Regions from separate parts of the Bradyrhizobium sp. UFLA05-108 genome, predicted to be linked through region 3. Evidence: riboswitches for the same ligand, from Rfam matches in the RefSeq annotation. Region 3 holds a riboswitch; each other region holds the start of a gene.

Region 1 (7,899 bases), on a different contig from region 3:
TGGTCAGTTGCGCCTGCCGCGCCATCGCCGCCTCGCGGTGCGAGGTCGAGATACCCGGGCATTTCTCGTAAACCCAATTGGGGAGCATGTCGTCCTGCCTCCGTTCACGCGACTGCGGTCGCGTCACACGCTGCGTTTGAGAATGTAGCTGTCCATGATCCAGCCGTGCCGTTCGCGCGCCTCCTGCCGTGCGGCGACGATGCGCGGACCGATCTCGGCCAACGCACCCGACATGACGACCTGATCGGGCATGCCGAGATAGGCGCCCCACCAGATCTGCAGGCCTTGCGGATCGAGCGACTGAAACGCCGTGCCGCCATCGAGCATCACCACCACGGTGTCGGCTCCGTCAGGCCAGCCGCCTTCGCGCAGTCGCCGCCCTGTCGTGACCAGGAAAGGCGCGCCGATATCGTTCAGCGGCAGCGCATGCGCCGCGCACAGCGCCTGGATCGACGTGATGCCGGGGATGACTTCGATCGCGGGCAAAGGATCAAGCCGTCGCGCGATCCTCAGGGACGAGTCATAGAGCGACGGGTCGCCCCAGATCAGCAACGCAACGCGGCCATCATGTGCGAGATGTCCCGCGATCGCCTGCGACCAGGTCGCAGCAACCGCACCATGCCAGTCGTCGACGCCCTTGCGGTAGTCAGCTTCGCCGGCGTCACGCACCGGCAAGTCGAACTCCGCGATACGCGTCTCTTTGTTGGTGAGCACATCGGCGCAAATCGTCCGCCGCAGGTCGGCGAGATCGGACTTCTGCGTCCCCTTGCGCGGAATCAGCACGAGATCTGCCGCATTGATGGCACGGATCGCGGCAAGCGTGAGCTGCTCGGGATCGCCGCAACCGATACCTATCAGGGAGAGCGTGACCATCACGAGTGTGAAGGGCGACCATGAACGGCCGCCCCTCAGCTCATCTCTACGCCGCGTTGTGCAGGCGCGGGGTGACGAGGCCGGGCGCGGTGACGCCACGCAGCGATTTTGCCAGCGCCAGCACGGCGAGATCGGCCAGCGGCTCGATCACGATGACCAGCGCATAGGACGCGGCGAAGGTCGCGATGTTGGCGAGGTTCGCAGCGCCAAAGCCCGCGCCATAGATCGCCCAGAACGCAACCCAGGCGATGATGCCCGACTGATACGCCGTCGAGAGCGCCAGCGCCTGACGATACTGCAGGTCGACATAGGCCGTGTCGCGGGGGATGATGCGGGTCGCGAGCGCCTGGATCGCGAACAGCGGCACCAGCAGCGTGGTGACGTTCATGCCGTATTGCGGCAGGTCGGTCGGCACGAAGAACAAGCCTTGCAGCAAGAGACCAAGCGCGAGACCAAGGGCCGCCGGCGCCGCGCCGAACAGCAGGAACAGGGTCGAGCCGAGGATGAAGTGCACCTCGGAAACCCCGACCGGGAAGTGCGGCAGGATCTCGAAGAAGGTGAAGACCAGCGCGGTGGTCGCAGCCGTCCGTACCGCAAACGAGCTGACGCCCTGCTCGCGCACGGTCTCCGCCGTAAGCTTCAGCGCAACGCCGCCAGTGGCGATGCCGGTTGCGTAACTCAACACGAGCTTGGCGCCCGTCACGATTCCTGGTTCGATATGCATGGTTCAAGTCCTTCCTGCCGTCACACCCGACGGCCTTGGCGTCCAAACGTGCAGGGCCGGTCTCCTGGCTCGCGGATCGAAGGGGATCTCCGGCCTTCCCGAGCCTTGCGGCCCAGTGGCGGATCGGAGCCCCTCACCGCTTACAGTCGCGGGGGCGGCTGGGGTTTGGGGCGCCGCAACTGGGTCCGCCCACCCCCATTCCCGATTATGCTCCGGCGCTTTGCGCCGCATCGAGCACCATGCCCCTCTTGTGTGCCTCTTTCGCAAGCCGGGCGTCAAGGGTCGAACGGCAACTGCGGACATCATCACGACGATTCTCCCGCTAGTGCGCCAAACAGGATGACGGCGGCGGTGGTCGCGGGCACGGCCTGCGCGAGCTCTTCGGCGAGCTTTGCGATCGTGGTGCGGACGAGCCGCTCGTCGGCGCGGCCCAGGGATTCCGCAAACAGCGCGGGCGTTTCCGGCGAAAGACCCTGCGCAATCAGCTTGGTGGCCAGTTCCGGGAACGTGCGCCGGCCCATATAGATCACCGTCGTCGCATCCGGGTCGGCCAGCGCCGTCCAGTTCAGATTTTGCGGAAGCTGCCCGGTCACGTCGGCCCCGGTGACGAACTGCACCCGGCGCGCGGTATTCCGCCGGGTCAGGGGGATGCCGGCTTGCGCCGCCGCGACGCAGGCCGAGGTGACGCCGGGCACGATCTCGTAGCCGATCCCCGACGCCCGAAGCGTCTCGATCTCTTCCTCGAGCCGGCCGAAGATGCCGGCATCGCCGGATTTCAGCCGCACCACGCGCGCGCCGGTCGCCGCATAATCGACCAGCAGGCGGTTGACGTGCTGCTGCTTGGTCGAGGGCCGGCCGGCGCGTTTTCCGACTGCCACCAGATTGGCGCCGGGTCGGGCAAGCTCGAGGATCGTGCCGGAAGCGAGATCGTCATAGAGCACGACGTCGGCCTCGCGCAGCCGCGCCGCGCCCTTGAGCGTCAAAAGCTCGGGATCGCCGGGGCCGGCGGAGATGAAGGAGACGAAGCCGCTCACCGGTCCTCCGCAATCAAATGAAAGAAGGTGCCCGTCGCATATCCGCGTCGCGATCCGGTCTCCGCGACGGTTGCGCCCGTCGCGTCACGCACGATCGCAAGCGATACATCAGGCTGCGCGAGAATCGTCGAATAGTGGAATTCATGACCGCGCAGGCGCGCGCCGGGCTGATGTCCCGGCATTGGCGCTGCGAGCTCGGCAAGACGGTAGCCAAGGTGCATGCGGCGCTTGGCAAAGCTCGTCTCCAGGCCCAAGAGGCCAAGCATCTCGTGCCGCGCGCCGTCGGCATCGGTCAAGGCCGCGCCCATCACCATGTAGCCGCCGCATTCGCCGTGGACCGGCCGCGTCTCGGCGAAGGCGCGCAAGCGCTCGCGAAAGCGCGCATTCGCGGCGATACGGCCGGCGTGCAGTTCCGGATAGCCGCCGGGCAGCCAGCACACATCGGCGCTTGCATCGGGTCCCTCATCGGCGAGCGGCGAGAACGGCAGGATCTCCGCACCGGCAGCACGCCAAGCCTCGAGCATATGCGGATAGACAAAGGAGAACGCGGCGTCGCGCGCTAGCGCAATGCGCTGGCCTGGCGGCGTGACGTTAACCCGATTCGTGATTGGCTGCGATGTCCATGCAGATGCCGCGCCGAGCACGGCGTCGAGATCGACGTGCTCGCCGACGAAGCGCGCGGCCTCATCGATCAGGCGACCGATCTCCGTCTGCTCCTCCGCCTGCACCAGGCCGAGATGCCGTTTCGGCACGCTGATCTCGGCGTGGCGTGGCAGCGCGCCGAACACGGCAATGCCCGCATCGGCCAAAGCGCGGCGCACGAGGTCCTCATGCCGCGGGCTCGCGACGCGGTTGAGCACGACGCCGGCGAGACCCACCCCGCTGCGGAAATCCCGCAAGCCCGTCGCAATCGCGGCCGCCGTCTGGGCCTGGCCGGACGGATCGATCACCAGCAGCACCGGCCAGCCCATCATCTCCGCGATGTCGGCGGTGGCGCCCGTCCCCGAGACGCCGCGCGCGGCGACGCCGTCGAACAGGCCCATCGAACCCTCGGCCAGCACGAGATCGGCGTTCGCACCGCGGCTGACGAGATGCTCGATCGTCGCGCGATCCATCGCCCAGCTATCGATGTTGACGGAGGCACGCCCCGTGGCCGCCGCATGAAAAGCAGGATCGATGTAATCGGGGCCGCTCTTGAAGCACTGCACAGTGAGTCCGCGATCGCGATAGGCGCGCGCGAGCGCTAACGTCAGCGTCGTCTTGCCGACACCGGAAGCCGGCGCCGAGATGACGAAACCCGCAGGCATCACGACTCCTCCGGAAAACGCGGCGCCGGCCCGACCGGCCGGTAGCGGCGGTCATAGTCCGCGGCGTAAAGGCGGCTCTCTGAGAATTCCTCCGAGCCGAGTGTCCGGCCGACCAGGATGAGCGCGGTGCGCCCGAGCTCGGCGCCGACAGCCGCATCGAGCGTGGCAAGCGTCGCGCGCACGATGCGCTGGTCCGGCCAGCTCGCGCGCCAGACGATCGCCACCGGACAATCCGCGCCATAATGCGGCGTCAGCTCCGCAATCACCTTGTCGAGCAAATGGATCGACAGATGAATGGCAAGCACCGAGCCGGTCGCGGCGAACGCAGCAAGCTTCTCGCCCTCCGGCATCGCGCTCGCCCGGCCTGGCGTACGCGTCAGCACCACAGATTGCGTAAGCCCCGGCAAGGTCAGCTCGGCTTCCAGCGCTGCGGCGGCCGCCGAGAAGGACGGCACGCCCGGCGTGACGGTGAAGGGAATGCCGAGCGCGCGCAGGCGGCGCAATTGCTCACCCATCGCCGACCAAATCGAAACATCGCCCGAATGCAGCCGCGCGACATCCTTGCCTTCCGCGTGCGCGTTGGCAATCTCGGCGATGATCTCGTCGAGCGACAATGGCGCCGTGTTGACGATCCGGGCGCCCTTCGGGCAGTGCACCAGAACGCCTTCGGGCACGAGCGAGCCCGCATAAAGGCAAACCAGTGAGGCTGCGATCAGGTCGCGCCCGCGCAAGGTGAGGAGATCGGCGGCGCCCGGCCCTGCTCCAATGAAATGCACGGTCATTCGCCGTCTCCCTCCGCAATCGCCGCGGTCGCGGTCCGGTCCTGCGAGACCACGCGCGTCGCAATCAGGCGCGCATCACGGCCCGCTGCCGCGAGCGCGACGGCTTCCGCCACCGATCCGGTGCCGAATTTTTCCTTGATGAGGCCTGACTGCGTCGGCGTCGTAATGCCCACGAGCTTATTGGCGGAAATGGCCTTGATCGGCACGTTGAATTCGCCCGCGAGCAGCTTCAGCGCGGCGCTGTCCGCCTTGTCGCTGACGGTTGCGACAGCCGCTAAACCTTCCACACCGCCGGCGGCGAGAAGCGCCTCGCGCAGCGCGGCAAGCGTGACGTCGCTCCTGAAGCCGAGCCCTGCGACCCTCATCGCACCGCGCTCCATTGCACGACCGGCCGCGCCACCTCCCAGGAGCGATAGCGCCCCAACGAGCCCGCATGTGCGATCTCGACCCGCATCAAGTCGCCGCCATGGCGCTGGTAAAGCTCCACCAGCAACGTTTCCGTCTCCAGCGTCACGGCATGGGCCACCAGCCGCGTACCTGACCCAATGCGAGACCAGATAGCATCGAACATCGCGGCGTCGAGACCACCGCCGATGAACACGGCGTCCGGCGCCGCCAGACCTACCAGTGCACCGGGCGCAGGTTCGGCGATGACGGTGATCTTGTGTGCAAGTCCGAGTGCCGTGGCATTGCGCCGGATGTTTACAACGCGGTCCTCGCGCGCCTCGACCGCAATCGCCGAACCGCCGCACAAGGCCCATTCGACCGAGATCGAGCCGGAGCCCGCGCCGATGTCCCAGAGGCATTCACCGGGTCGAGGCGCCAGCGCGGACAAGGCCAGCGCGCGCATCGGCCGCTTTGTGATCTGGCCGTCATGCGCGAAGAGATCGTCGGCAAGTCCGGAACTGCGCGGAATGCCATTCAGGCCCCTTGTCTCTAGCGCGACCGCGATCAGGCTGTCGCCGGCTTCCGCCGTGAAACCGTCTGCACGATGCGCTCTGATGTTTTCTCGCGGGCCGCCGAGCGCGGTGAGAGTCCACAGTGCTGAAGCACCCCAGCCCCGTTCCGTCAGCCACTTCGCGAGATCGCCGGCGGCCTTGCCGTCGCGCACAAGGCAAATAATCCGCGCACCATTGGCGAGATGCGGCACCAGGCGTTCGAACGGCGCGGCGTGCAATCCGAGACAGACGACATTCTCCAGCCGCCAGCCCAGCCTCGCCGCGGCAAGCGAGAACGTCGACGGCGCGGAATGCGCGATCCACTCACCGGCCTGAAGCCTCTCTGCGAGGCTGGCGCCGGCGCCGTGCCAGAACGGATCACCGGACGCGAGCACCGCGGTGGGCCGGCCGCGGCAGCCCAGCACGACATCCGCATCGAACGGCACTGGCCACGGGCGGCCACGATCGGTTATGCCTGCCAGCGCAAGATGGCGCTCGCCGCCGAACACGGTCTCGGCCCTGGCAAGCGCCTTTCGGCTTGCCTCGGAGAGGCCGGCAAGGCCATCTTCGCCGATACCGATGATGGTCAGCCAGGGATCAGCCATGATGCGCGCCCTCATTCTGGGCGGAACGAGTGATGCGAATGCGCTCGCCACGGAGATCGCGCGCGCCGGCGTCGATGCGATCTATTCCTATGGCGGTCGCACCCGCGTGCCTGCCGGACAGCCCCTGCCGATCCGCACCGGCGGCTTTGGCGGCGTGAGCGGACTTGCGGATTACATCCGGCAAGAAGGCGTCACGCACGTCATTGACGCCACGCATCCCTTTGCCGCTGAGATGAGCCGCAATGCGGCCCTGGCCTGCGAGGAAACGCAAACACCGCTGATCGCGCTCGAACGCGCGCCCTGGATGAAAGCGCCGCGCGATAACTGGATCGAGGTCGAGGATCTCGCCGCCGCTGTCGCGGCGCTGCCCGAGGAGGCGGCGCGCGTTTTCCTCGCGATCGGCCGGCAGCATATCGCCCCGTTTGGCGAGAGACCGCAGCACACCTACACATTGCGCTTCGTCGATCCTTCCGAGGCGACGCTGCCGTTCGAAGCCGAAATCATCGTGTCGCGTGGGCCGTTCACCTTCGAGGGCGAGGTTGAGCTGCTGCGGTCGCGTGGCATCGCATGGATCGTCGCCCGCAATTCCGGCGGCGAAGGCGCGCGCGCCAAGATCGACGCGGCCCGCGCCCTTAGCCTGCCCGTCATCATGATCGCACGGCCGCGACTTCCCGAGCGGCTGCGGGTAGAAAGCGTAGCCGAAGTCATGGCGTGGCTCGGTCATCGGGCCTGCCTCGGTGCATAGACCCAACGGCCGACACGGCGCGTCTGCGAATTGCCGACGATCACGAGCGTGCGCATATCGGCCATCTCCGGTGTCGCCTCGTTCAGCGCGACCGTCTCGATCCGCTCGTCCGGCGCGCTGATCGCGCGGGCGAAGATCACCAGCCTCTCGCCGCAGCCCGCCTCCTTCAGCACCGCGAGCGCGCGGCCAAAGCCTTCCGGCCGGCTCGCCGAGCGCGGATTGTAGAGCGCAATGGCGAAATCGGCCTCCGCCGCGAGTCGCAGGCGCTTCTCGATCAATGGCCATGGCTTGAGATTGTCAGAGAGATTGATCGCGCAAAAATCATGGCCGAGCGGCGCGCCCGCGCGCGCGGCGGCGGCCAGCATCGCGGTCACGCCGGGCAGCACGCGGATCGGCAGTTCCCGCCATTCTGGAGTCTGTTCAAGCGCCTCGAATACGGCCGACGCCATCGCGAACACGCCGGGATCGCCGGACGACACCACGACCACCTGCCGTCCTTCCGCTGCAAGCCGCAGCGCTTCGCTCGCGCGCTGAAGCTCCACGCGATTGTCCGAGGGGTGCAGCGTCAGGCCATCGCGGGGCGCAACACGCGCGACATAGGGAGCATAGCCCACGACGTCGGTCGCAGCCGCGAGCGCAGCAGAAACCTCCCGCGTCACCAAGGCCTCGTCGCCGGGCCCAAGCCCCGCGATGGTCAGCGTTCCCGTCATTCGCCGGCGTCCATGCGCCGTCCCCGCCCGTGCACCAGCACGATTGCAAAATAAGGACAGTCGGATTCGTCGATATCGGCGAGCCGCGCAACGCGCTCACCAGGCATGGTGCCGCGCTCGACCAGCCAGGCATCATCGAGCCTGCCGGCGGAGGCGAGCGCGCGACGCACTTTTCGCAGAT
Region 2 (7,899 bases), on a different contig from region 3:
CGCGCGTGCCGATCATCGTCTTTGCCGGCGATCACGGCATCGTCGCCCAGGGCGTCTCCGCCTATCCGCAGGAAGTCACGATCGCGATGATGTCGAATTTCGCCGCCGGCGGCGCTGCGATTTCGGTGCTGGCGCGTGAATTGGGCTCAAGTCTCGAGGTCGTCGATGCCGGCTCGCTGGCACAGTCGGTGGTCGCGGGGATTGTCGCGGACAAGCCGCGCTGCGGCACGCGCGATTTCAGCGTGGAAGCTGCGCTGGAGCCGGCGGAGCTGGTGTTTGCGTTCGAATGCGGACAGCGCGCTGTGACGCGTGCGGCGGCGAAGCAGCCTGATCTCCTCATCCTCGGTGAGATGGGCATCGGCAATACCACGGCGTCGGCGGCGATCGCGGCGAGCCTGCTCGGGGTGAGCGCCGACGAGATCGCCGGTAGCGGCACCGGTGTCGATGCCGCAGGGCGTGCACGCAAGGCGCGCGTGATCGACGCTGCGCTTGCACGGCATGGCCTGACGAAGACGGGCGCGTCTGCGGAGGAGGTCCTGCGCGCAGTCGGCGGCCTCGAAATCGCGGCGATCTGCGGCGCAATCATCGCGGCTGCACAGCGGCGTGTTCCAACCCTGATCGACGGCTTCATCGTGTCGGTTGCTGCGCTGGCGGCCGCGCGCCTCAATCCGTCATGTCAACCGTTCCTGCTGCCGTCGCACCAGTCGGCGGAACTGGGTCATCGCCTGGTGCTTCGCGCGCTCAACGTTCAGCCGCTGGTCAGCCTCGATCTCAGGCTCGGGGAGGGATCGGGCGCCGCGATCGCGCTGCCGCTGGTGCGGCTCGCCTGCGCCCTGCACAATGGCATGGCGACGTTCGCGCAGGCCAATGTTCCGGATCGTCCCTCCTGATAGCACTCAAACGATCGTCTGATTGACCGAGACGACGCGCCAGCCGTTCGCGAGCCGGTCGATGTGGGTGAGCGAGAGTGGCTCGATCGCAAAGCGCAGCGCCGCCTCCGGGGCGAGGTCGAGCGCGATGCACAGCACAGCGCGGATGGTGCCGGAATGGACGACGAGGACCGCCGGTCCTCTTTCGATGCGGTGAAGGCCTTCACGGGTTCTGGCGATCTGATCTTCAAAACTTTCGCCGCCCGGCGGCCTCGCGTGCGCTGGATTGGCCCAGAACTGCGCGTAGGGCTCGCCGCCCGAGGCGGCGAGATCGTCGTGACGTCGTCCGGTCCATTCGCCAAAATCCTGCTCGCTGAACCCGGGCACGAGGATCGGATCGAGCCCGAGCGCGTGTGCCGTGTCGACGGTCCGTCGTGCCGGGCTCGCGTAGCTCGCGGCCCCCTGCGGCAGGCACCGTCGCAACGCGTCCAAACGCGTCCGGTCGCTGAGGTCGGCCTGCGCATCCATGGCGTGGATCGTCCCCGCGACGCCATCGACGACCGCATGTCTCACCAACCAGAGGAAGGTGTTCCCCTCCATTCAGCATCTCCACAGACGTTTGCACCGCTGCGACAAGAATGCCGCGGCCAGCACATTGACTCTCTGTCGCTCCTAATCATAGATGCTCGCGACGGTTTCCCCATCCGGGGATGAAAAGGGAATGCGGTGCGGGGATTTTCCCCAATGCCGTAGCTGCCCCCGCAACTGTAAGCGGAGAATCCTTCGTCACAAGCCACTGGGCTCTCGGTCCCGGGAAGGCGGCGAAGAGGTCACGACCCGCGAGCCAGGAGACCTGCCGTCAGCCGTGGTCACACGCGAAGATGTCGGTCGGGGAGTACAGACATTTGGCTTAGCTGGAGGCGAGAACTGCGCCGAAGGTTGAGACTTGGTTCGCTGTGACGTGCCACTGACGTCATACCGAGGTCCGAACCATGTCTTCCGCCCGCACCGGCTACCCGCGCAAATTCCTGCGCGCGTCCAGCATTCTCACGCCGTTCATCTTCGTCGATATTTCCGCAGCCGTTGCGCAGCAAGTCCGCGAGCAATTGCCGCCGGTCGAGGTCCGCCAGGCCGACCAAAGCCGCAAGCCGGCCAAGCCGGGCGGACGCAATGAGCGAAGCGCCCGGCGCGCGGCGCCGAACAGAACGGCGACCGCCGTGACCTCGCAAAAGCCGGCCGTTCACGCGACGCAGACACCACTCAACACGAATGCAGTGGCTGAAAGCGCTTCGCGTCTCGGCCTCACTGCGCGTGAGGTGCCCGCGACCGTCGAGGTGATCTCGGCCGAGACGATCCGAGAGCAGGGCTACCGGACCGTTTCGGACGTCGCCCAGGGCACGGTCGGCGTGACCGCCGGCGACAATCCGGCGGAGCCTTCGGCCTTCTCGATGCGCGGCTTCACCAACAGTCAGATCAATACTCTCTACAACGGCATCAAGATCGGCCCGCAGAACATGACCTCGCGCATCATGGACACGGCCAATCTGGAAGCGGTGGAGGTTCTGAAGGGGCCGGCCTCGCTGATGTCAGGCGAGGGCGCCAGCGGCGGCGCGGTCAATTTCGTGACCAAGCAGCCGCACACCGGGCCGGTCCAGAACGAGGCATTCTTTTCGTACGACTCGCTGAACTCGTACCGCAGCTATTACGGCTCCGGTGGCAGCACCAATGTGCAGGGTCTCGATTATCGGTTCGACGTCAGCCGGTCCTCGCTCAATGGCTTTGCCGACGACACCAGCACCAAGACGCTCGATGTATCGAGCCAGCTCAACTATCGCGTCTCGGACAATCTCAAGCTCTGGGGCGCGATCGAATACAGGGAGGATCGCTCAAAGGCCTATTGGGGCGTTCCGCTGGTGCCGATCGCCTACAGCGGGTCGCACGCCACAGCCGGCATCGTCTCCGGCAGCTACGTCTCGAACTACAACGGGTCGAATCTCGGCCCCGTCACGATCGACGACCGCACCTTCAACACCAACTACAATGTGCTCGACAATCGCAACGCGGCGCAGGAGGTGTGGCTGCGTGGCGGCTTCGAGCTCAAGCTCGCGCAGGGCCTCACCTTGAAGAGCCAGACCTATGGCTATGGTGCCGAGCGTACGTGGTTCAACAACGAGGTCGAGGCGTTCAACGCCAATTCAAACCTGGTCGATCGCGAGCGCTTCTATGTGGCGCACAGCCAGCGGCTGGTCGGCAACGTCACCGACCTGACCTGGGATGCGAATATCGCAGGTTTTGACAATCGCCTGGTGACGACCTTCGCCGCGAGCGATCTCGATTTCGTCCGGCCGGGCGCGGCGAATTTCCCGCATGATCTCGTCACGCTGGTCGATCCCGCGCGTGGTTACTATGGCCCGCTCACGACGCAGCAGCAGACGGCGCGCATCGACAACGAAGCATTGTCGTTCGAGGACCGGCTGAAGATCACCCGAAGCTTCGCGCTGATCGGCGGCCTGCGCGTCGAGCATATCGGGCTCGACCGCAATTCGACCAACGTCGGCGGTCTTGAGAAGGCGGGCTTCCCGTTCTCGAAGGACTGGGCGCCGGTGACCGGCCGCATCGGCTACACCTGGGAAGCGGTGCCCGGCCTGACCTTCTATAGCCAGTATGCGACCGGCGCCGACGTCTCGGCCAACAACATCTTCCTGCTCGCACCAACGCAGCCGCTCGACCTGACGACCTCGCGCACCTACGAGACCGGCGTCAAGCATCTGTTCTGGGACAATCGGGCAGAATGGTCGTTCTCGGCCTACGACATCCTGCGCAAGAACGTCTATGCAGCCGCCGGCGGCATGCAGCTCAACATTGCCGGGCGACAGGAGTCCAAGGGCGTGGAGCTCGCCGGTGCCGTGCGCGTGACGGACGCCATGCGGCTGTGGGGCAATATCGCCTATGTCGATGCACGCTATGCCGACTACAATTTTGCCGGTGGCTCGTTCTCCGGCAATACGCCGCCAAACGTGCCGCGCATCGTCGCCAATGCCGGCGCATCCTATCGCTTCTTCACACCTTTCCTCACACCTTGGCCGGTGGAGCTCGGCGTCGTCGGACGTCACGTCGGCGATCGCTACAACACCGATGCGAACACCGTGACGCTGAACGCCTACACGATCGCAGACGTCTACGCATTCGTCGACATCCCGAAATCGGTCTTCGCCGCCGTCGAGCAGACGCGTCTGACGTTCCGCGTGCGCAATATCACCGACAAGCGCTATGCGGTCTGGGGCGATCCGTTCTACCCCGATCAGGTTCTGCTGGGCGCGCCGCGCACCTATGAGATCTCCGCCGCGTTCAAGTGGTAAGGTGATGATCGCATGATGGGCGCGACGATCCTGCTGCACCGCTGGCTTGGAATTGCGTTCTGCCTGCTGTTTGCGATGTGGTTCGCAAGCGGAATCGTGATGCACTTCGTTCCGTTTCCTTCATTGAGTGAAGCGGAACGCGTCGAAAGTCTCGCACCACTGGGAAACGTGGCTGCGGGGATTGGGCCGTCGGACGCCGTCGCGGCGAGCGGACTGTCCGACGCTGCGCGCGTGCGGCTGATCCGGCGGAGCGACGGTCCAGTCTACGTCGTCATGGGGCCTTCGCGGTCGCATGCAATCCGCGCAACGGACGGCGCCGACGCCGCCGTGACATCGCCGGACGTTGCACTTGCCATCGCGACCGATCATGCGCCACGGCGCGGGCTTGATGTTGCCCGCGCGTCGGTCGTCGCGCTTGCCGAGTACGATCAATGGAGCGTGCCAAACGGCTTCGATCGGCATCGGCCGCTGTTCCGCGTGGCACTCGCCGACGCTGATGGGACGGAGCTTTACGTATCGTCGGTCACGGGCGAGATCGTCCTGGATACGATGCGGCGCGAGCGCGGATGGAATTTCATCGGCAGCGTCGTGCACTGGATCTATCCGACTGTGCTGAGGCGCAACTGGTCGCTGTGGGACGGGGTCGTCTGGAGCCTCTCGCTGTTCGCATTGATCGCAGCCGTGCTTGGCGCTGCGCTGGGCATCGCGCGGTTCAGGCTTGAAAAAGGGCGAATGCGCTCACCCTATCGCGGCTGGCATGCCCTGCATCACGTCATCGGGCTCTTGGCGACGATCTTCGTGCTGACTTGGATCTTCAGTGGCTGGCTGTCCATGGACCACGGGCGCTTGTTCTCACGCGGGCAGTTGACGCAAGCCGAAGCGAATATCGCCTCTGCGGTGCCCGACTGGTCCGCGCTTGCGACGGTGAACTGGCCGCCCATCTCACCATCGACCCGCGAGGTCGAGTGGTTCGCCTTCAACGGCAGCTTCTACCGGCGCGACCGCGTCGGTCTCGACAGGCAGATCCTGGTCAGGGCAGGGGATTCGAAACCGGACGAGCAACAGCCATTCCTGAATCCTCGCGATATCTCAGGAGTGACCGAGCGTCTTTGGGACGGTTGTGGCGTTCCAGCACCGGTCAGTGCGACCGATGAGTATCCTGCATCGTCTTTGCTGCCGGGTGGACCCGTCTACCGCACGCGATGCGGCGACGTCTGGTTCGACATCGACGGTTCGAACGGCGTAGTGCTGCAAAAGCTGGATTCGTCGCGACGGGTCTATCGTTGGCTCTACAGCGCCCTGCACACGCTGGATTTTCCCATTCTGCTGGCGCATGCGCACGTGCGTAGCGTTCTGATCGTCGGCTTGTGTGCCCTCGGCTTCGTGTTCTCGCTCACCGGCATTGTCATCGGCTGGCGCCGATTGCGTTACACAATCGGCGCCGGGATCTTGCGGCCGTGACAGACCTCACGCGTTCGCGGCTTCGTTGCGGCGTGAGCCGTCGGACAATCCTTCCTCGGCCAGCCACTCGCGCGCCAGATTGACGTCGAGCTGGGAGAGTTGGTGGCCGACCGGCAACACGCGGCTCTCCACGCGCGCGCCAGATGCAGCGAGAGTCCTGGCAAGGCCTCCGACATTGCCGGGAGGGACGATCGGATCGTGCTGGCCGGAAAGCAGCAGCACCGACTTGCCGACAAGATCGGCCTGGGGCGGCCTTGCCAGCGGCGCCATCGCGCGCAGCAGCACGGCACCGCGCAGGGTTTGCGGTCGAAGCAGCAGGATGGCCGCCGCGATGTTGGCGCCGTTGGAATAGCCAAGCGCCACCGGCGCCGCGATGCCGTACTCGTTGCGTGTGGCATCGACGAAGTCGGCAAGGTCATGCGCGCGGCGCACCACGTCGGCCTCGTCGAACACGCCCTCGGCAAGCCGCCGGAAGAAGCGCGGCGCGCCGCCTTCCAGCACCTGTCCGCGCGCCGAGAGCAGCGCACGGTCAGGGGCGGCCATGCGGCCGAGCGGGATCAGGTCGTTCTCGTCGCCGCCCGTGCCGTGCAGGAGCAGCAGCGGCGCAAGATCGCGCCGCGTGCCCTTCTCGAAGCGGTGGATGAAAGAGAGCTGGCTCATCACGCCGCCTCCTCATCGCCCAGCGGGGCCAGCACGCCTTCGATGTCCTTGCGATGTGCCTCCAGGAACGGCGGCAGCTTCAAGGCCTCGCCGAGCGTGGCGAGCGGCTCGTCCACGGCAAAGCCCGGAATGTCGGTGGCGATCTCGAACAGGATGCCGCCGGGCTCGCGGAAGTAGATCGAGCGGAAGTAGTTGCGGTCCTTCTGCTCGGTCGGCTGCATGCCGTGCTCGGTCACGAGCTTACGCGCCATCTCCGCCTCAGTCGCATCGTCAGCGGCACGGAACGCGATATGATGCACGGAGCCGCGACCCATGCGGCCGGGCAGAAAGCCCTTGGCCTCATAGATATCGACGATGCCGCCGGCTGAGTTCGGCGAACGATAGCGGCTGATCGAACCCTCGCCGCCGGCCGCCTCGAAGCCGAGCACATTGGTGAGGATGGCGCCGGTCTTGGCGGCATCATCGAGCAGTAGCGTCACACCGTGAAAGCCGCGCATCGCGTGCTCGGTCGGAACGTCGCCGTTGCTCCAGGCGCGCTCGTTCTCGGCACCGGGGACGCCGACCAAAGCGAGGCTCATGCCGTCGGGGTCGGTGAAGGACAGCACGCTCTCGCCAAACCGCTTCTCCAGCGCCTCATGCGCGACGCCCTTCTCGATGAAGCGATGGGTCCAGTAGCCGATCGAGCGTGCAGGTACGCGGAAAGCGGTTTGCTGGGTTTGGCCGACGCCGCCCCGGCCCGGTGCCGCATGCTCCCAAGGGAAGAAGGTGAGGATGGTGCCGGGGGTGCCGCTCTCGTCGCCATAATAGAGGTGATAGGTGCCGGGATCGTCGAAATTCACGGTCTTCTTGACCAGCCGCAGGCCCAGAAGCTCTCTGTAGAACTTCAGGTTCCTCAGCGGGTTACCGGAAATCGCGGTGACGTGGTGAAGGCCGGCCATAACTTGTCTCCATTGCGTGTGAGCCCTATCGGCTCGTCATGCTGGAAATATCGTTCCGCTCCATTTCAAAGACAATCTGGCGTTTCATGGCATCACTGTCTATGAAATGGCGACAATTGAAACGGTGCCGGAATGGACAAGCTGGCAGGCCTGCGGGCCTTTGCGAAGGTGGTCGAGCTCGGCAGCTTTTCCGAAGCGGGCCGGGCGCTGCGATTGTCGCGATCCGCGGTGAGCAAATATGTCGGCGAACTCGAGGACGAGCTCGGCGTGCAGCTCTTGAACCGCACCACGCGCCGCGTCAGCCCGACCGAAAACGGCCAAGCCTATTTTGAGCGCGTGCTGGGCATCATCGGCGAGCTCGAGGCCGCGGACCATGCCGTCACTCAGTCGCAGGCTACACCGCGCGGATTGCTGCGGGTCAATGCACCGATGTCGTTCGGTACGCTTCGGCTCGGGCCGGCGATTGCCGAGTTCATGCAGCGTTATCCCGAGCTTCGCATCCAGCTCGTGCTGAGCGACGAGAATGTCGATCCGCTCCAGGACGGTCTCGATGTCACCTTGCGCATTGCCGATCTGGAATCCTCGAGCCTGATCGCGCGCAAGATCGCGCCG
Region 3 (7,899 bases):
TTATCGACCGCGGCACTCCGCATAATCCCGTAGGGAGGCGCCGCATCGCAGCTTACGAGTTCGCTCACTGCCCGCATTTTCGGTGGAGGCTTACTCAGCTTTTCGGGACGTGCTACGCCGTGAACCCATAAATCTGCCGGGCGGAGGGCTCGCCCCGGGTCCGCCATGCACAAATAGCGACCATATTTTGCAGCGCAGGTAAATGACGCTATGGGCCAAAACGCGACGATCGCGCAATCGCACGTCATCGCGACTGAACGGGCTTTTCGAGTCCCTGCCACCGATAGATGGCGAACGACAGCACCCAACTTAGGAGGAAGACGGCCACAACAACATAGCCGAAGTTAGCCAGGCTCTCATTGAGATCGCCGATCACGCTCCAGAAGGCGCCCTCAAGTGCCAGCTTGTCGGCGAGCAGCCCCAATGCCTCGATCCCGCCAATCAGCAAGGCCACGACGACTGAGATAGCTGTGATCGTCAGGTTGTACCAGATTTTGCGGATCGGATTGAGGAAGGCCCAGCCGTATGCGCCGACCATCAATACGCTGTCCGTCGTATCGACGAGCGTCATGCCGGCGGTGAAGAGAGCTGGGAATATCATCACGGTGCTGAAGCTGAGCCCGCCCGAGGCCTGGCCCGCCGCCACGGTGAAGAGGCTGATTTCCGTCGCGGTGTCGAACCCGAGACCAAACAACAGGCCGATGGCGAACATCTGCCAGCTCGCCGTTACCATTCGGAACAGAGGGCGCAGGATTCGAGACAACAGGCCACGGCCTGACAGGAGCATGTCGAATTCATGCTCGCCGACGTTCTCGCCACGCCGTGCGCGCTGAAAGCTCCGCCAGACGTCGCGCAGGATCACGAGGTTGATCGCGGCAATCGTCAGCAGGAAAAAAGCCGATGCGCTGGTGCCGATGATGCTGCCGACGGCCCTAAAGTCCTGGAAACGGCTTTGCAGCGCAAACGCCGCCGCGGCGATCACGGCGACCGCCACCGCAATCGCCAAGGAATGGCCAAACGCGAAGAAGAGTCCGACCGCGAGCGGGTGCTTGCCATCCTGCATCAGCTTGCGAACGACATTGTCGATGGTTGCAATGTGATCGGCATCCACAGCATGTCGAAGGCCGAGCGCATAGGCCAGCAAGGCCGTCCCGAGCAGCGTTGGCCGATCGGACAGCGCCACGATGGCCCAGGTCCAGGCGAGGCCATTGAGCGCCAGCAGGAAAGCATAGAGTGCGATAATCCTACTGCGCGAGGCAGTCGATGCGTCGTCTATGGCAAGTTTCAGATATGTGAGCATGATCTTGTTTCGGCAGGGTGCCTAAGCACGAGTTTGATCACGGACGTTCATCGTTCCACAAGCGTCGCCGCGCCAAGCCCACGCCTGTCAAGCTGAAGGCAAAGCCGCACATGCAGAGCCCGACCATGACGGCTGTGCGTAGGGCCTGGATGGGATCCAAATGGGTAGAAATCAAGCATGTGAAGCGTTCGGAACAAGTTGTTGCCGCCCGGCGCTAGCCAACCATCATCCATCGACAGGAAGCCGGAAAAACTCCAGCCAAGAACGCCTGGGGAGACAACCAGTCCTGAAATGTGGTGCCAGCGGCGCAGGCCACGATTGGCCTGCCCGTTGCTGAAACGCGCAAGGCCAACGAACCCACCGAGCGCGGCACCAATCGTGGCGAGCAGCGACAGCCACCACATCAAATTGGCCCAGACGCGCCTGTGATGCCGCAGCTCAGGCACATAGAACCAATGCGGAATGCTGCCGAGATAGTTCAGCACGCGCTCATTTCGTGTGGTGACCAGAACTATTTTATCTGACATCGAGGAGACGTAGATGTCTGTTCCGTCCGCATCGTTCAGCACAATGCGCGTGAGTGGGCGATCAGGGTCAAAATTGCGTGCGACAGTCCATTGGTCATAGTCAATTTGCTCGATGTTTGCATGGGACATGTCCAGATCGCGCGCCACGGGCTGTTCGTAACGCGCCGGAAACGGTACGAAATGCATGACGATGCCGGATGCGAACCACATCGCAAACAATAGGCAGAAGGCAACACCCCACCAGCGATGCAAAGCGGCTGCTATTGCGCGCACTGGCATTGATCACCACTTTGCCGACGCCGAGAGCTCAAACGTTCTCGGCGCGCCAAGATAGACCTGATTCGGGTAGCCCGGATCGGACCATGCGGCATAGAGCGCATTGGTGACGTTGCGGACGCGGAAGCTCACGCGCATCTTCTCCAATCCTTGCCACCACAGATCCCTACCCGGGATATCGACGAAGGCGAAGAGATCGCCCGTCGTGTAGGCCAGCATGGCCGTGAGGTTATCCTCATACAGATAGCGTTGGCCGACGTGACGGATTGAGCCGCCGATCTCGACGGGCCAGCGCCATTCGTTGAACCGGTACGATGTGCCCGCGTTGATGATGACGGGAGCGACATTCGAGGGCGTGTTGCCCGTCCAAACGTCGAAGTCGCCATATCGCGCTTGCGTGAAGGCGACATTGCCCCAGAGCTTCAGATTGTCGATTGGACGGACCGCGGCGGCCAGTTCGACACCCTTGGTGTGGACCTCGCCGGCGAGGGTCGAGACCGCATTCGTGAGCGCGACGTAGACGTTGTTTCGCGTGATGTCGTAGGCCGAGAACGCGACTTCGGCGCGTTTATCGTCGGATATCAGCTTGATTCCGGTCTCATAGATGCGGGCGCTCGTCAGCTCCAGCGAAGTCCCCGGGGTGACGGAAAATATGCCGGCTGCGGCAGGATCGTAGGCCGTCGCATACATGCCGTAGAGCAGCAGCCCCTTCATGGGCTCGAAGGTCGCTGCCGCGCGGTAGGACACGGGATTCCAGGTCTTGGTGAACGGCTGGCCGGCAGGGAAAGTGCCATCGAAGTTGACGCCGCTACGCGATAACGTCAGGTCATCAACACGAATCCCACCGATCAACGCGAACAGCGGAGTAAGTTTGAGCCGGTCCTCGATCGAGATCGCCGCATTGTCGAGACGGCTGTTCCGGATATTGGGCTCCGGCACGCCGTAGAAGCCGGGATCGGGATCGAGCACCGTCACCGAGTCGGCTGGATAGGTGTTCGGATTCCCTTCCTGCGCAAATTGAATGTCGTTGCGGCTCACCGACAACTGGGTGGCGAGCCGGTTCTCCATGCCGAAGAATGACGTGTTCCACACGACGTCGGTATTGTCGCCGATGACCCGCTGCTTGTGCGTGACGAAGAAACGATCACGATCGATCATTGAGGTCGCGGTATTGAAGGCGTAGGTCTCGCTATCGTACCAATGGCGTCTGGCGCCATATTCGTAGGCCTGGTTCTTGATCGTAACGCTGTCGAGGACGTTCCATTCGAACCCGCCGCGCAGCCAGACTTCGTGCGCGCCGATGGAATTGTCGGTCACATTGTAGTTTGTCGTCAGCGTGCGCGAGTCGACGGTGACAGGACTGAGTACCGAGCCGTCGAACGTATTGATCGCCGATCCGGCAACGACACCGTGAGTGGAGTACGCTCCCGAAAATGCCGTCGTCGTCAAAGGCGCTCCCCAATAGGCGTGTCCGTCATCGCGCCGGTATTCGACCGCGCCGAAAACCTTGAATGATTCGTTGACGCGGTAGTCCAGTTGTCCGGAAACATTGTTGAGCTGCTGGTAGTCGCCGTCCACGAAGCTGTTGATCTTCGATGAGCTGAGGTCGAAGCGATAGTCGAGCCCCGGCACATTCGTGCTGCCGCCAGAGCCGAAATGAGTCCGGTAGGTGCCCAGCGAATCGAGGGAAGCATCGAGCTGGTTCTTGATCGGGCCTGTGGACGGCTGGTTGTTCACATAGTTCACGGCGCCGCCAATCGCGGCGAGCCCCGACATGATCGAGGACGGCCCCTTGAGGAATTCGACCTGATCGAGATTGGCCGTATCCATCACCCGTGAGGTGATGCTCTGCGGGCCAATCCAGATTCCGTTGTAAAGCACGGACACCTCGCCAAAGGAGAAGCCGCGCATTGAGAAGCCGCCGGGCGCGCCTGCTGCATCGCCCGACAGCACGCCGACGGCGCCTTGAGCGGCTTCGGTCGTGGTACGGTAGCCCTGTTCCTGCATCTGTTGCCGGCTCACGACATCCACGCTCGCGGGCGTCTCATGCACCGTCAATCCGAGCCGGCTTGCGCTGGTTGCCACGGCACTGGAGTTGAGGGGCGTTGCCAGGTTCTCATGACTGGCGGCCGCTCGCGGTGTGGGCTTCGAACCGGCCTGCTGCGCCGCGCGCTTGGCCGCGGCGTCTGTCCTCTTGCTGACATGCGTCGCGGCGTTCCGCGGTCTTGGCGCCTCGACCTCAATAGGTCCGATAATCTGCGGGTTTTGCGCGAATGCCAGGCGTGGGGCAGGCGCGAGAGCCAGCAGCGCTCCAAGCGGCAGCGCCGCTGCGCTGTGCCAATGCTTACGGAATGAGTTTAGTTTATGCGAATGCGCGCAGCCGAACGGCTGCTTCAAAAGTAGCTGGGTGTTGAACACTTCTGTGCCCGACGGCGAACAATTGGTCCGTCATGCACGTTCCCCGTGACTGTCTGCCTTTCGCCCCAATGCGGCAGATAGCGATGGAGTAACCAATGCCCCGGAGCACCCCGCCCGACACATTCGCGCATGACCACGGCTGGTAGCAGGTCTCCTGGCTCGCGGGTCACGGCCTTTGACCACCTTCCCAGGATCACGGATCCCAGTGGCATTAAATGGTCGTCGGCTCGCCGCTTACAGTTGCGGGGGCAGCTCCGGCATTGTCCGGGTAGGACGCACCGAATTCCCTTGAATAGCCCTCTCGGGCACTACCGCCCGCACAGTGAAACGGGTTCGGCGTGGAAGTCAAGGACTTGCGACAGCAGTTTGGTAACGACGAACTCTCGCCGATTCCCGATAAGATCATCGATCCGCTCGAAGACGTTCCCGTCGATCGCCGGTTCGGTGCGTAAGTTCCTGACTCTCATTTGGTTTGCGCCACTTGCCCGTCAACCCATTCCCGGAGTGCGGCCGGCTCGGCAGAGCCTTCGATGGTCATGAGGGATCCGTCGCGCGAAATCAGGATCGTCCGGGGAATTTCGCCCTGCCAGGTGGGATCGATTTCATATCGAATCCGTTCAGCGAAACCATCGCTAAACATCCAGTTCTCCGCAGGGGAAAGACCGGCCTGCTTCAACATCGTCAACGCCGCGGCGTCGGAGTTCGGGACAAGGTCGGCATCAATCGTAATGACATCGACGGCTGGGTACTCCTTCACGAAGTCGCCGAGCTGCGGCAGCTCGACCTTGCATGGCCCGCACGTCACGCCCCAGAAGTGCACCAGCGTCGGGCGCCCCGCGTGCGCCCGCAAGATCTGCTGCCAGCTTCCTCTGGTGAAGGGCTTCAGCCCCGGGCTCTCGGAGCCGGGTGCCGTCAGTGGAGTCGCGAGTAGCAGAACCGCCGCAAAGAATATGCGCTTCATTGTTCGCCCTCGATCGCAAGGAGACGGTAGCCGTCAGCCTTGGTCATCCACGACAGGAAGTGTTGGCTGCCATCGGAAACCAGAAGCGGGTGGTCGGAGGAATCCGACGTGCTCGCAATGACGCGGGGCTTCGACCAGGTCGCGCCGTCGTCCTCCGATCGGATGAGTTTCACCGCAGATTTGTCGCCATCGAATTCCTTCCAGACGATAGCGACTTCCTTTTGTCCAGCCATCACGTAGGCGCGCGACGGCGCATCGCTGGGCTGCCCGAGCGGCATCGGCTGGGAAAAGGTTTTTCCGCCGTCCAGTGAATGTGCGTAAAACAGGCCTTTGCGAACCTTGCCGTTCGTGAACCATACGACGTGGTAGGTTCCATTAGGCGCGATGGACAGGCTTGGTCCCTGATGCGGACACGCGGCGATCTGCCAGTCATCCTCGCTGACGCGATGCACCTCTCCTGGACGTCCCTGGTCATTAAACGTGACGATCGCGTGATCTCGGATGCCGCCTTCGAATATATTCCTGAAGACGATCACCGGATGTCCGGACGGATCGAACGCGAGACCAAGCCGGCAGCACTCGCAGGTGTTGTCCACCACCATCCTGGCCTGCGCGTAGGTTGCCCCGCCATCTTTCGAATTCGCAAAGAACAGGGCGGCGCCATCGTATTTCCGGCCAACCTGCTGAGCCGGAACGCGATTGCGTTTGTCGAGCCAGGCCGCAAACAAGGCGCCGTCAGCGTCGAACCCGAGCGCTTCGAACCGCTGACTTTCCGTATTGTCGGTGATCGGCCTCGGCGGAGCGAACGTCTTTCCTCCATCGGTCGATCGACTGTAGAAGACCTCACCATTGAAGGCTTTGTCGCGAAAAGCGGAAAAGGCGATGGCGATATCGCCTTTGCGATCAAGCGCGATCTTCGGACGCGCGTCGGGTCCCCAATCCAGCTCGAGCTGACCTTGCGTGACTTGAACGGGGGCGGACAGCGTATGTCCGCCGTCCTTCGAACGCGCGACGGAGATCTGCCCGCCCGCCATCCAGGCCAGCCACAAAGTGCCATCGGGACCGAACGCGGGCGTGACTTTGGACGCGCACCGAAGTCCGGTCGTCTCGCAGGCCGCTTCGGAAGCGTGATTGTGGTTCATCTGCGCCATGGCGCTTCCTGGCGCGAGCGCCAGTGCAAAGGCGAGGATCACCATTCGATACGTCATGAAAGAGTCCCTCCCTGAGAGATCACCGGAAGGCGATCTTTATTCCCGCGATGAAGGCACGCGGTGATCCCGCGTAAATTGACCCTGTTTGCGTCGCTGCGAGCACGCTGGCGGGGTTCTGGACGCCACCTGCCGCGACCGTGTTGGCGATGTTGTTCGCAGACGCAACGTAGGTCTTGTCGAACACATTCCGCACCTCGAAAAACAGATTGAGCTGGCGGAGATAATCCGACGTGAGATCCGTCTTGTAGTGCAGATTGAGGTTGACCAGATCGTAGCCGGGCGCCTTCAGGAAATTGGCGTTGTCCATGTAGAAGGAATCCTTCCACACGACCTCGACAAAGCCGCCGAGCCCGGCAAACGGTCCATGAAGCTCGTCATAGCCCAGCCTTGCCGTGAGTTCGTTGGGCGAGATTCCCGGGATCTTGTTGCCGATCCGGTTGAAAGTGAACCCGCTGATGCTCTCGGTGTAGTCGGTGTAGACTTCATCCAGATAGGTATAGGCGGCCGTAAGCTGCCAGCCCTCACAGAAAGCCCATTGGGCAGCAAGCTCGACGCCGCGGTGTTCCGAGCGCGGCGCGTTGAACGTGTAGCTGATGCCCGGAATGGGCGTCGCCTGTGATACAAGCTCGTTGCTGAAGAACTCGTAGAAGGCGGTCGCGCTGACTTTCACCGCCTTGTTGGGTGTCCAGTCCGCTCCGACGTCGTAGCCGAGATTGGCCTGCGTCTTGAGAGACGTGTTGTTGCCTGGGGCGCCGCTGGGCAGCACGAAAAGATTGCTGACTTGCGGCGTGCCGTAACCCGTCGCGACGCGGGCGTGCCATTGCCATTCATTGCTCGGCCTGTAGACCAGTGCGAGCTCAGGCGCAGTGTTGGTGAATTGGGGGGCGGCTTTTGTCACCGTTGGCACGACAGCGGCCGGATTGTTCACGACCGGATAACCGAAGGCGGTATTGACACCGTTCAGGTTCGTCGTCTCCCAGCCGATCCCGGCAATCGCTGTGACCGAATGAGTGAGCTTGAGTTCTTCGCGCGCACGGACGCCGTAGTTGGTCGTCGACTGGAATTGGCTGCTCTGTAGCAGGCCGAGTGTGGCGTTCCCACCGGGCATCACGTTGCGGGTATAGCTGGTCGTCGAGAGCGTGTTGTACCAGCCACCGACGAACGTCGTCGAATCCAGTCCGAACAATTCACCGCGCTTGCTCAGAT

The links. Region 3 has a riboswitch for cobalamin ahead of SO140_RS44895 (TonB-dependent receptor). Riboswitches for the same ligand answer to the same signal wherever they lie in the genome.
Region 1: linked by a shared signal. The riboswitch ahead of SO140_RS01935 (energy-coupling factor ABC transporter permease) and the one ahead of SO140_RS44895 (TonB-dependent receptor) in region 3 are both predicted to bind cobalamin.
Region 2: linked by a shared signal. The riboswitch ahead of SO140_RS01955 (TonB-dependent receptor domain-containing protein) and the one ahead of SO140_RS44895 (TonB-dependent receptor) in region 3 are both predicted to bind cobalamin.

What each region holds. Positions count from the first base shown of each region.
Region 1 covers NZ_JBANAZ010000002.1:139,578-147,476, reverse strand. The annotation lists gene cobT (nicotinate-nucleotide--dimethylbenzimidazole phosphoribosyltransferase) at 1-88, opposite strand, end outside; gene cobF (precorrin-6A synthase (deacetylating)) at 124-873, opposite strand; gene SO140_RS01935 (energy-coupling factor ABC transporter permease) at 920-1,597, opposite strand; cobalamin riboswitch at 1,635-1,854, opposite strand; gene cobA (uroporphyrinogen-III C-methyltransferase) at 1,903-2,631, opposite strand; gene SO140_RS01925 (cobyrinic acid a,c-diamide synthase CobB) at 2,628-3,938, opposite strand; gene cobM (precorrin-4 C(11)-methyltransferase) at 3,938-4,720, opposite strand; gene SO140_RS01915 (cobalamin biosynthesis protein) at 4,717-5,085, opposite strand; gene cbiE (precorrin-6y C5,15-methyltransferase (decarboxylating) subunit CbiE) at 5,082-6,263, opposite strand; gene SO140_RS01905 (cobalt-precorrin-6A reductase) at 6,262-7,008, shown strand; gene cobJ (precorrin-3B C(17)-methyltransferase) at 6,984-7,718, opposite strand; gene SO140_RS01895 (precorrin-2 C(20)-methyltransferase) at 7,715-7,899, opposite strand, start outside.
Region 2 covers NZ_JBANAZ010000002.1:147,558-155,456, forward strand. The annotation lists gene cobT (nicotinate-nucleotide--dimethylbenzimidazole phosphoribosyltransferase) at 1-890, shown strand, start outside; gene SO140_RS01950 (histidine phosphatase family protein) at 897-1,469, opposite strand; cobalamin riboswitch at 1,545-1,744, shown strand; gene SO140_RS01955 (TonB-dependent receptor domain-containing protein) at 1,862-4,228, shown strand; gene SO140_RS01960 (PepSY domain-containing protein) at 4,241-5,689, shown strand; gene SO140_RS01965 (alpha/beta hydrolase) at 5,696-6,349, opposite strand; gene SO140_RS01970 (ring-cleaving dioxygenase) at 6,349-7,287, opposite strand; gene SO140_RS01975 (LysR family transcriptional regulator) at 7,420-7,899, shown strand, end outside.
Region 3 covers NZ_JBANAZ010000135.1:63-7,961, forward strand. The annotation lists gene SO140_RS44885 (HoxN/HupN/NixA family nickel/cobalt transporter) at 245-1,300, opposite strand; gene SO140_RS44890 (PepSY domain-containing protein) at 1,348-2,106, opposite strand; gene SO140_RS44895 (TonB-dependent receptor) at 2,110-4,155, opposite strand; cobalamin riboswitch at 4,649-4,849, opposite strand; gene SO140_RS44900 (TlpA family protein disulfide reductase) at 4,985-5,482, opposite strand; gene SO140_RS44905 (sialidase family protein) at 5,479-6,690, opposite strand; partial or broken gene SO140_RS44910 (TonB-dependent receptor family protein) at 6,713-7,899, opposite strand, start outside.